Regions from separate parts of the Pseudomonas phytophila genome, predicted to be linked through region 1. Evidence: riboswitches for the same ligand, from Rfam matches in the RefSeq annotation. Region 1 holds a riboswitch; each other region holds the start of a gene.
The links. A riboswitch is a leader RNA that binds a small molecule or an ion and turns the genes downstream of it on or off. The one in region 1 is predicted to bind cobalamin.
Positions count from the first base shown of each region.

Region 1 (3,271 bases):
CCAGTCAGCGAACCATATTTCAGGATCGGCGCTGACGCCTTTTGGGTGGTAAACCGCAGTACGCGGCAATGCTTTGGGCTCGGACCAGGCGTAATCCCGATCCAGCAGGCGATTCGCGATGCAACGGTAGAACTCCAGCGCGTTGTGCATGCCACCCTGACGCAGAAACTGCCATAACCGGTGGCAATCCTCAGCGGGTGCGGTGCTGCGCTCAGTCAGTTCGGGGTCATGGCGATCACAGCCCGGCACCATGATCACCTGCACGCCGCGGGCTGCGAGCTCCATGAGTCTCTCAGCACCGTAGCGCCAATAGCCGATCCCGCCGTGCAGAGAAATCAGAATGACCTTGGCGTGGCGCAGCACTTCATCGAAATAGAGGTCGACGGAAGCATGGTTCTGAACCTGCATCGGGTTAGCCAGACGCAAGCTCGGGTAATCGTCCGGCAGTTGCTGCGCCGCTTCGGCGAGCAATGCCAGGCTGGAATCGCCACTGCAGAGAATCACCAGCTCAGCGGGGGTTTGTCCGAGGTCGGCAATGCTGTCGTCCGGTACAAAACCACCGGGCTGGGTTCTCAACAGGTGCATGGGTCAGTCCGCTAGCGCAGCGCGCAGTTGGGATTCAAGTGCCGCAGCATCAAGCTTCTGACCGATCAGCACCAGGTGAGTGGCACGCTCTTCATCAGCACTCCAGGCGCGGTCGAAGTGTTTGTCGAAACGCGTGCCTACACCCTGAATCAGCAAGCGCATCGGTTTGCCGGCAATGGCCGCGAAACCCTTGACCCGCAAGATGCCGTGCTGCACGACCAGTTGGGTCAGCGCGGCAAGCAGCAGGGTTTCTTCGGATTGAGGCAGCTTGATCGAAATGGAGTCGAACGCGTCATGGTCGTGGTCATCATGATCATCGCCTTCGTGGTGATCATGATGGGTCTTGCGGCCATCGATATGCTGCTCGGATTCAGCCCCCAACCCCAGCAAGACATTGATCGGCAGACGACCGCTGCTGGCTTCGATGACCTTGACCGCAGGCGGCAGCTCTTCGGAGACTTCAGCGCGCACCGCAGCCAGACCGGCCGCGTCCATCATGTCGGACTTGTTGAGGATGACCAGATCGGCGCTGGCCAGTTGATCGGCGAACAGCTCATGCAATGGCGACTCATGATCCAGGTTCGGATCGAGCTTGCGCTGAGCGTCGACCTGATCAGGGAATGCAGCAAACGTACCTGCAAGTACTGCCGGACTGTCGACAACAGTAATTACCGCATCGACGGTGCATGCATTGCGAATTTCCGGCCACTGGAAGGCTTGTACCAGTGGCTTTGGCAGGGCCAGACCGGAAGTTTCGATGAGGATGTGATCCAGATCGCCACGACGCGCAACCAGTTCACGCATGACCGGGAAGAACTCTTCCTGCACGGTGCAACAAAGACAGCCGTTGGCCAGCTCATAAACGCGGCCAACCGCCTCTTCTTCAGTGCAGCCAATGGTGCATTGTTTGAGGATTTCGCCGTCGATGCCCAGCTCGCCGAACTCATTGACGATAACCGCAATGCGTCGACCTTCCGCGTTATCCAGCATATGGCGCAGCAAGGTGGTTTTGCCCGAACCGAGGAAGCCGGTAACGATAGTGACGGGAAGTTTGGCCAGTGTTTTCATCGGATGCCCTTTGGCAATACGGCGGGCAAGCGGGACGAAAACCCTGTGTAGCCACAGATGTGTAGCCACAGAGATACGATTCGCCACCGGATCACCCCGCCCGGTTGTAGTGAGAATTCGTCGGGCTCAAGGCCCGAATCGAGGCAGGTCTCCTGGCTTGCGGTACCCATGGAAAGCTTCCAGGGCAGTCATTGCGCCTTCCCGCCCTTGACGGGCAGTGGCTGTACAGAGAGTGCAATGACCGTGCGATAAATCAGCACCGCTTACAGTTGCGGGGGCAGCCGCGGCATTACCGCGTTCCCGTCTTAGCTCCAAATCGTCTGACCCGCAGATAGACTGGAGAACCTCGAACCCGCAAGGCTACGCAGTGACTGCGGGCAGGTCAATCAACTGATTGACGTTCCACGCAGGCGCATGCTCTCCTACATGCCTTGTTACGGGTGCCCCTCACGGGGTGAAACGGGAAACCGGTGAGTTCAGACCTCTGGTCTGTGCAAGTCCGGCGCTGCCCCCGCAACGGTAAGCGAGCGAAGAATCAGATCCACTGTGCGCATCACGGCATGGGAAGGCGATTCTTGCAGGTCGGCGCCATTCAGCGCTCAACCCCTCGCAAGCCCGGAGACCGGCCCGACATGAAACAAATAACGAACCCGCGGTGGGCGGGCGCAGTTGCACTCCCCTGATATTCGTCAGTGGGATAGTGCTGCGCATGCCTGCTTGCCGACATCAAGAGGGAAGCGCCATGTCGATCAGTACAACCAGCCATTCCGCCAACACTGCAACTACCCAGAGCCAACGTCTGACCGCCGCCATCAGCGCAGCCATTCTTGGCGCCTGCCTGGTCTATTTTGCCGGGTTCTCGCATATCGAAGCGGTCCACAATGCCGCTCACGACACCCGGCACAGCGCCGCCTTCCCTTGCCATTGAGACCTGACCATGTTCAAGCGAATCGCTCAAACGGCCGGGTTCACCGGCCTGCTCGCCGCCCTGCTGTTGACCCTGCTGCAAAGTTTCTGGATCACTCCGTTGATCCTGCAAGCCGAAACCTACGAGAACACGCCTGCCGAGCAGGTTCATGAGCATTCACATGGCGAAGCCGCACCCGCTGGTCACGTGCATGATGATGAAGCCTGGTCGCCGGAAGACGGCTGGCAGCGCATCGTGTCGACCACCGGGGGCAATCTGGTGGTCGCCGTCGGTTTCGCACTAATGCTGGCCGCGTTGTACACGTTGCGAGCGCCTGGCAAGACTTCGCAAGGCCTGTTCTGGGGGCTGGCCGGCTTTGCGGTGTTTACTCTGGCGCCAACTTTGGGCCTGCCGCCCGAGCTGCCGGGCACCGCTGCAGCGGACCTCAATCAGCGACAAATCTGGTGGATTGGCACCGCGGCCTCGACGGCTGTCGCGCTCGCGCTGATCGTGTTTGCCCAGAACTGGTTATTGAAAGCCTTGGGGGTGGCGATTCTGGTAGTGCCTCATCTTATTGGTGCACCGCAGCCTGAAACCCACGAGAGCCTGGCACCTGAGGCGCTGGAGTCGCAATTCGTGATGGCTTCGCTGCTGACCAACGCAGTGTTCTGGATCGCCATGGGGCTGATCAGCACATGGCTGTTCCGTCGT
Region 1 covers NZ_CP081201.1:3,248,080-3,251,350, reverse strand. Annotated here, with positions in the region: gene cobN (cobaltochelatase subunit CobN) at 1-585, opposite strand, end outside; gene cobW (cobalamin biosynthesis protein CobW) at 589-1,653, opposite strand; cobalamin riboswitch at 1,778-2,017, opposite strand; cobalamin riboswitch at 2,075-2,299, shown strand; gene K3169_RS14770 (CbtB domain-containing protein) at 2,396-2,581, shown strand; gene K3169_RS14765 (CbtA family protein) at 2,591-3,271, shown strand, end outside.

Region 2 (3,271 bases), 1.2 Mb from region 1:
AGGTCAGGGCGTTGAACAGTTGCGAACCGGCGATGCCCGCGAGAATGATCTGCCCGCTGCCACTGACCGCGCCAGTACTGCGAGCGAGCAGGGCGACCAGTACAAACGCCGCCATGGCCCCGGCAAAGGCTCCGGCTGACAAAGAGATGGCACCTGCGCCAACGCCGATGATCGCCACCAGCACCGCGCCGGTCGAGGCCCCGGCGGAGATGCCCAGCAAGTAAGGATCGGCCAGTGGGTTGCGCAGCAGTGATTGCAGGACCACACCTGAGATAGCCAGCCCTGCGCCGCATGCTGCGGCAACCAGGGCACGGGTCAGTCGGTAATTCCAGACGATGCCTTCATCGATAGGGTCCAGCACGAAACCAGCCCCCCACAATTTGTTGGCCAGCACCTGAAACACCAGTGACAGGCTGATTGGCGTCTCACCAATCGCAATGCCCGCGACGATCGCCACCAGCAAAACGGCCAGCACCCAGGCCCCGTGCAGGCAAATCTTGCGCAACAAGCGACCGGCGAACTGAGCTGTCATGGGTGCAGATCGAATTTGTCGATGGCGTCCGCCAGTTCATCGATGCCGTCGAACGTGCGAATCGTCGCTTCCATGGCTTGTGCGTCGAGAATCACGATCCGGTTGTGCTTCACCGCGTCCATGTTTTTGGTGACTGGATCGGTCTTGAGGAATTCCAGTTTTTTCTGGAAGTCATCGGCCGGAAAGCGGCGGCGGTCCATGCGTGCCAGTACCAGAATGGTCGGGTTGGCCTTGGCGATGGTTTCCCAGCCGACCGTCGGCCATTCCTCATCGGACTGCACGATGTTGCGGATGCCCAGGGTGTCCATCATGAACGCCGGAATGCCCTTGCGTCCGGCGACATAAGGGTCAACATTCAGGTCGGCGCTGGAAAACCAGAACACTGCCGAGGCGTCTTTCAGGTGTTTGCCTTTGACGCTGGCCTGAGCCTTGGCAAGGCGCGCCTGCAGGTCGGCGTTCAACTCGGCACCGCGAGCCTGGACATCGAAGATTTGTGCCAGTTGCGTGACGGTCTTGTACAGGCTGTCAATCGAGAACGGACGCAGGCGCGTGCCGTCCGCCCCCACCAGATTGTCCTTGCCTTCGCAGTCCGACGGCATGAGGTAGGTGGGGATTTTCATTTCGTTGAATTGCTGTCGGGTGCCGACCACGCCTTGGGGACCCACCATCCATTCGAATTGTACTGCGACCAGTTCCGGACGCTTGTTGATCACCGCTTCGAAGCTGGGATCGTTATCGGCCAGACGCGGGATTTTGTCGTTGAGGTCCTTGAACCGGGGCAGCACGTTGTTGAACCACAGTGACGTACCGACCACTTTGTCGCCCAGCCCGAGGGAGTAAAGGATTTCAGTGGCCGACTGGCCAATGGTCACCGCTTTGCCGGGTGCTTTGGCGAAGGTCAGCGGCACGCCGCAGTTATCGAGGGTCAACGGGTAGGTTGTCTGTGTGGCGGAGATTTGTGGGGCAGGGTTGGCCGCCAGCGTCAGCGCAGAAAAACCCAGACCGGCAAGCAGCACAGCAAAACGAGGCAAAGACATGAAAAACGATCTCCATTCGAACGGTTATCCGCACGATGGTGTTCTGGCTGGATACACATCACGACTTGCTGCTGGCATAGGTCCGGCAGGGTCAATCAGTCACGGCTATTTCGCCGTGCTGACGGATGTACTCCCCGGACACCCCGCCGGTGGGTCAGTTGCCAGAAAGCGCGACCGCTTGACGGGTTGTCCCGCAACGGCGATGCAGCTTCCTGATGTCGGCAGGTCTCCTGACTGACGCATCATCGCCGTGCTCGGGCCTTCCCGGAGTGACCCAGTGGCATCGATGGAGCAGGGCTCAGCGCCTACAGTTGCGGGGGCAGTTCCGGTTGACGACCTTGAGGTCATCACGGATTCCCTATTAATCCCGTTTGGAAACCGACGGGCGGCATGGTAATGGATATGCTTAAAAGAGTGGGGATTTTTCCTGTATCAGCCGTTGGCAGACAGTTTTTTATCGTACGTTTCGCTTGCTCGGCGCATGATGCAAGCCTTTAATGGCCGGGTGTTAACACCGTCCGGCGGTGAACCTTATCGACCGATAGCCGGTCGATAGTCCGTCCAACCAGGTTTACACTGGTCCGCTTCACCTTTTGGAGACATTTTCCTGTGATATCGACTCAACGAGTGGCCTGGCTTAAAGCCTGGGGTGCCCACGGTTTTACCGCCACCGGCGTGGTCATCGCATTCCTGGCGACCATTGCCCTGTTCGATGATCAGGCCAAAGCCTGCCTGTTGTGGCTAGGCCTGGCACTGGCGGTAGACGGCGTCGATGGCTCGCTCGCACGCAAATTCAACGTGCAATCCGTGTTGCCGGGCTTTGACGGTTCGGTACTGGACCTGGTCATTGACTACCTGACGTATGTGTTTATTCCTGCGTTGTTCATTTATAGCTACATTCCGTTGCCGCCTTATACGCTGTTACTGAGCACGGCGATCATTCTGGTCTCGTCGCTGTTCTGTTTCTGCAATCTGGAAATGAAGAGCAAGGACAATTACTTCCAAGGCTTCCCTGCGGCCTGGAACGTGGTGGCGCTGTGTCTGTACATCATTCAGCCGACACCTTGGGTGACCTTCCTGACGATTATCGGTCTGGCATTGCTGACCGTGACCAGAATGAAGTTTCTACACCCATTCAGAGTGCGTCGTTTCATGCCGCTGAACATCCTGGTCACTACGATCTGGTTGATCACCAGTGCGTTGCTGATCATCAACCACCCGCATAACGGGCCAGTGGTCATGGGCATATGGTTCACGATGTCGGCTTACTTTATCGGCATCTGCCTGTGGCGTACGTCGCTGGAATATTGGGGTAAGTGGCGGGCTTGACGGGCTAGCCACACAGTCTTCATCGCGAGCAAGCTCGGCTCCTACAGGATCGCGCTAAACCTGTAGGAGCCGAGCTGAACTGGCTTAATGATCCCGGACACCTCTTAAGGGCGATATGATTCGCCCAATCAGGAGGTTCCATGCAAGAGCGAAAGACCTACACCCGCGAGTTCAAGCAACGTGCTGCGAGCATGGTTCTTGATGACAACTGCTCAGTTCCCGATGTCTGTGCATCGATGGAGGTTGGCCGTACGGCTCTGCGCCGCTGGGTTGATCAGGTTCGTAAAGAGCGTCAGAAAGGGCAGCCAGTAGCAGGTACCAAGGCAATCAGCGACGAACAGCGAGAGCTTCAACAGCTGCGAGCCAAGGTCAA
Region 2 covers NZ_CP081201.1:4,489,695-4,492,965, reverse strand. Annotated here, with positions in the region: gene K3169_RS20305 (FecCD family ABC transporter permease) at 1-532, opposite strand, end outside; gene K3169_RS20300 (ABC transporter substrate-binding protein) at 529-1,569, opposite strand; gene K3169_RS20295 (hypothetical protein) at 1,568-1,807, shown strand; cobalamin riboswitch at 1,772-1,967, opposite strand; gene pcsA (phosphatidylcholine synthase) at 2,179-2,898, shown strand; gene K3169_RS20285 (transposase) at 3,039-3,271, shown strand, end outside.
Region 2: it holds a riboswitch for cobalamin, as region 1 does, so the genes downstream of both, K3169_RS20300 (ABC transporter substrate-binding protein) here and cobW (cobalamin biosynthesis protein CobW) in region 1, are expected to answer to the same signal.

Region 3 (3,271 bases), 1.7 Mb from region 1:
GTAGGAGTGAGCTTGCTCGCGATGGCGTCAGTGGACTTACCGTAATCTGAAGGCATGCCCCCGATCCAGCGATCCTTAGGGCTAAGGCTTCAAACCCGCCTGTTGTGCCTTCGCTCCCGTCACCCGCCAGATTTTGTTGCCCACATCATCGGCCACCAGCAAGCCACCCTGATGGTCATTCACCACGCCAACCGGGCGGCCCTGTGCTTTTTCGTCGGCGTTGAGGAAGCCGCTCAGCAGGTCGATTGGCGTACCAGCTGGTCTGCCGTCTTTGAATGGCACGAACAGCACCTTGTATCCGCTGTGTGGTTTGCGGTTCCACGAGCCGTGCTGGCCGATGAACATCCCTTCGTTAAACGGTGCAGGCAAGGTTTTGCCGTCGGCGAAGACCAGGCCTAGCGAGGCCGTGTGCGGACCCACCGCGAAGTCAGGCGCGATCGCTTTGGCAACCAGCTCCGGATTTTGTGGTTTAACCCTCTCATCCACATGCTGGCCGTAATAGCTGTACGGCCAGCCGTAAAAGGCTCCGTCCTGAACCGAGGTCACGTAGTCAGGCACAAGGTCACTGCCGATTTCGTCGCGCTCGTTGACCGCGGTCCACAACTTGCCCGTGGTCGGCTCCCAGTCCATGCCGTTCGGGTTGCGCAGACCCGAGGCGAAGATGCGGTGGGTTTTGCTCGCCGGGTCTACTTCCCAGATTGCTGCCCGACCTTCTTCAGCTGCCATGCCGTTTTCCGCCACGTTGCTGTTCGAGCCAACCGTTACGTAAAGCTTGCTGCCGTCTTTGCTGGCGATGACGTTTTTGGTCCAGTGGTGATTCAGCGTACCGCCGGGCAAATCGACGATTTTGGTCGGTTGCGCGGTGATCGCCGTCTGTCCATCTTTATAGGGGAAGCTGATCAGCCGGTCGGTATCGGCCACATAGAGCGTGTTACCCACCATCGTCATGCCAAACGGCGAGTTGAGGTTTTCCAGAAACACGGTGCGGGTTTCTGCCACGCCGTCGTGATCCTTGTCGCGCAACAGGGTAATCCGGTTAGGGCTGGGCACGCCGGCCCCGGCGCGGCCCATGACTTTCTTCATGACCCAGCCACGGACGCCTTGATCGTCATCGGGTTTGGGCGGGGAATTGGTTTCGGCAACCAGCACATCGCCATTGGGCAACACATACAGCCAGCGCGGGTGATCGAGGTTTTCAGCGAAGGCGGCGACCTGGGTGCCCGGGGCCGCAACTGGTTTGCCACCCTGCGGCCAGCCGACGGCCGGGGCGATGTTGACCGTTGGGATCAGGGTTGTGTTGGGCTCCGGCAACTTCGGAGACGGGCCTGTTCCGTCCGTGACTTGCAGGGTCGAGGACTCGCCACAGCCCGCGAGGCCAGCGGCGAGCACGAGCAAGACGGCGTAGTGCGGTTTGAGCGTGAACATGGTGGATCTCCGTAACGGGCAGTGGTGCAGTAAGCGGTAGAGGCCCTCACGCGGTTGAGGTTCAACCCCTGTGTTGATTGACGCTCCGGGGGCAAGGCTCTAACCTGCGCGCTTGTTTCAGGTGCTCATCGTCCGCGGACTGATCGAGTGAAACAGGGAAGCCGGTGCGCTCGCTATTTTTCGAGCTATTCCGGCGCTGCCCCCGCAACGGTAAATGAGTGAAAACTGTGCAAACTGCCACTGTGCTCAGGCATGGGAAGGCGCGCAGCCGGGTTCGCCCGCTCATGAGCCCGGAGACCGGCCTGATCCATTCAACAGCATCACGGCGGGCGATGCTCTGCGCATGACCTGTGGTCGTGCTGTCAGTCTTTGCTATGCCCTCCGTCTGCTTTCGCGTGCCCTCAAGCGGAGAGCTGAGATGAACGAATCCCCTGAACGTGACGAACGCCATCTGGCGCGCATGCTGCGCAAGAAAGCCGTCATGGACGAGCGCATTGCCAGCGCCCCTAACGAATGCGGTTTGCTGTTGGTCTTGACCGGCAATGGCAAAGGCAAAAGCAGCTCCGCGTTCGGCATGCTCGCCCGGGCCATGGGCCACGACATCCAGTGCGGCGTCGTGCAGTTCATCAAAGGCAGTCACAGCACGGGCGAAGAGTTCTTCTTTCGGCGTTTTCCGGAACAGGTCCGTTACTACGTAATGGGCGAGGGATACACCTGGGAAACCCAGGACCGTCAGCGCGATATCGCTGCGGCCGAAGCCGCTTGGGAAGTATCTCTGGAAATGCTCCGTGATCCGTCCATTGGCCTGGTGGTGCTGGACGAACTGAACATTGCCCTCAAGCACGGCTATCTGGACATCGAGCGGGTACTCAGCGACTTGCAGGCGCGTCCGCCGATGCAGCACGTGATCGTGACCGGTCGCGGCGCCAAGCCGGAAATGATCGACATGGCCGACACGGTTTCCGATATCACCGTGGTCAAGCACGCCTTCCAGTCTGGTATTCGTGCCCAGAAAGGCATTGAGCTGTGAGCGCACTGTCATGAGCGAGCCGCGTCACTGTCCGGCGGTATTGATCGCCGCGCCCGCTTCGGGTCAGGGTAAAACCACCGTCACCGCCGCATTGGCTCGCCTGCATCGCAATCAGGGCCGCAAGGTTCGCGTGTTCAAGTGTGGGCCGGATTTTCTCGACCCGATGATTCTTGAGCGGGCCAGCGGTGCGCCGGTCTATCAGCTCGACCTGTGGATGGTCGGCGCCGATGAAAGCCGTCGCCTGTTGTGGGAAGCTGCGGGCGAGGCTGATCTGATTCTGATTGAAGGCGTGATGGGCTTGTTCGACGGTACGCCGTCCAGCGCTGATCTGGCTCGTCATTTTGGTGTCCCGGTATTGGGCGTGATCGACGGTACGGCCATGGCCCAGACCTTTGGCGCATTGGCCCTGGGGCTGGCGCGCTATCAGCCGGACCTGCCGTTCGCCGGTGTGTTGGCCAACCGTGTCGGCACTGTGCGCCATGCGCAATTGCTGGAAGGCAGCCTCACCGAAGGTTTGCGCTGGTACGGCGCGTTGTCACGGGAAACCGGAATCGAGCTGCCAAGCCGTCATCTCGGCTTGGTACAAGCCAGTGAGCTGAATGACCTGGACCTGCGCCTGGACTCAGCGGCTGATGCACTGGCCAGCACCTGCGAAGTGGCCTTACCACCCGCCGTGACCTTCGCTGCTCCGGAAATTATTCCAGCCGAGCCGCTGCTTGAAGGCGTGCGCATCGCCATCGCTCACGATGAGGCGTTCGCCTTTACCTACGGCGCGAGTCTGGACTTGTTGCGGGCAATGGGCGCCGAACTGGTGTT
Region 3 covers NZ_CP081201.1:4,977,270-4,980,540, reverse strand. Annotated here, with positions in the region: gene K3169_RS22510 (PQQ-dependent sugar dehydrogenase) at 82-1,425, opposite strand; cobalamin riboswitch at 1,528-1,746, shown strand; gene cobO (cob(I)yrinic acid a,c-diamide adenosyltransferase) at 1,844-2,455, shown strand; gene K3169_RS22500 (cobyrinate a,c-diamide synthase) at 2,466-3,271, shown strand, end outside.
Region 3: it holds a riboswitch for cobalamin, as region 1 does, so the genes downstream of both, cobO (cob(I)yrinic acid a,c-diamide adenosyltransferase) here and cobW (cobalamin biosynthesis protein CobW) in region 1, are expected to answer to the same signal.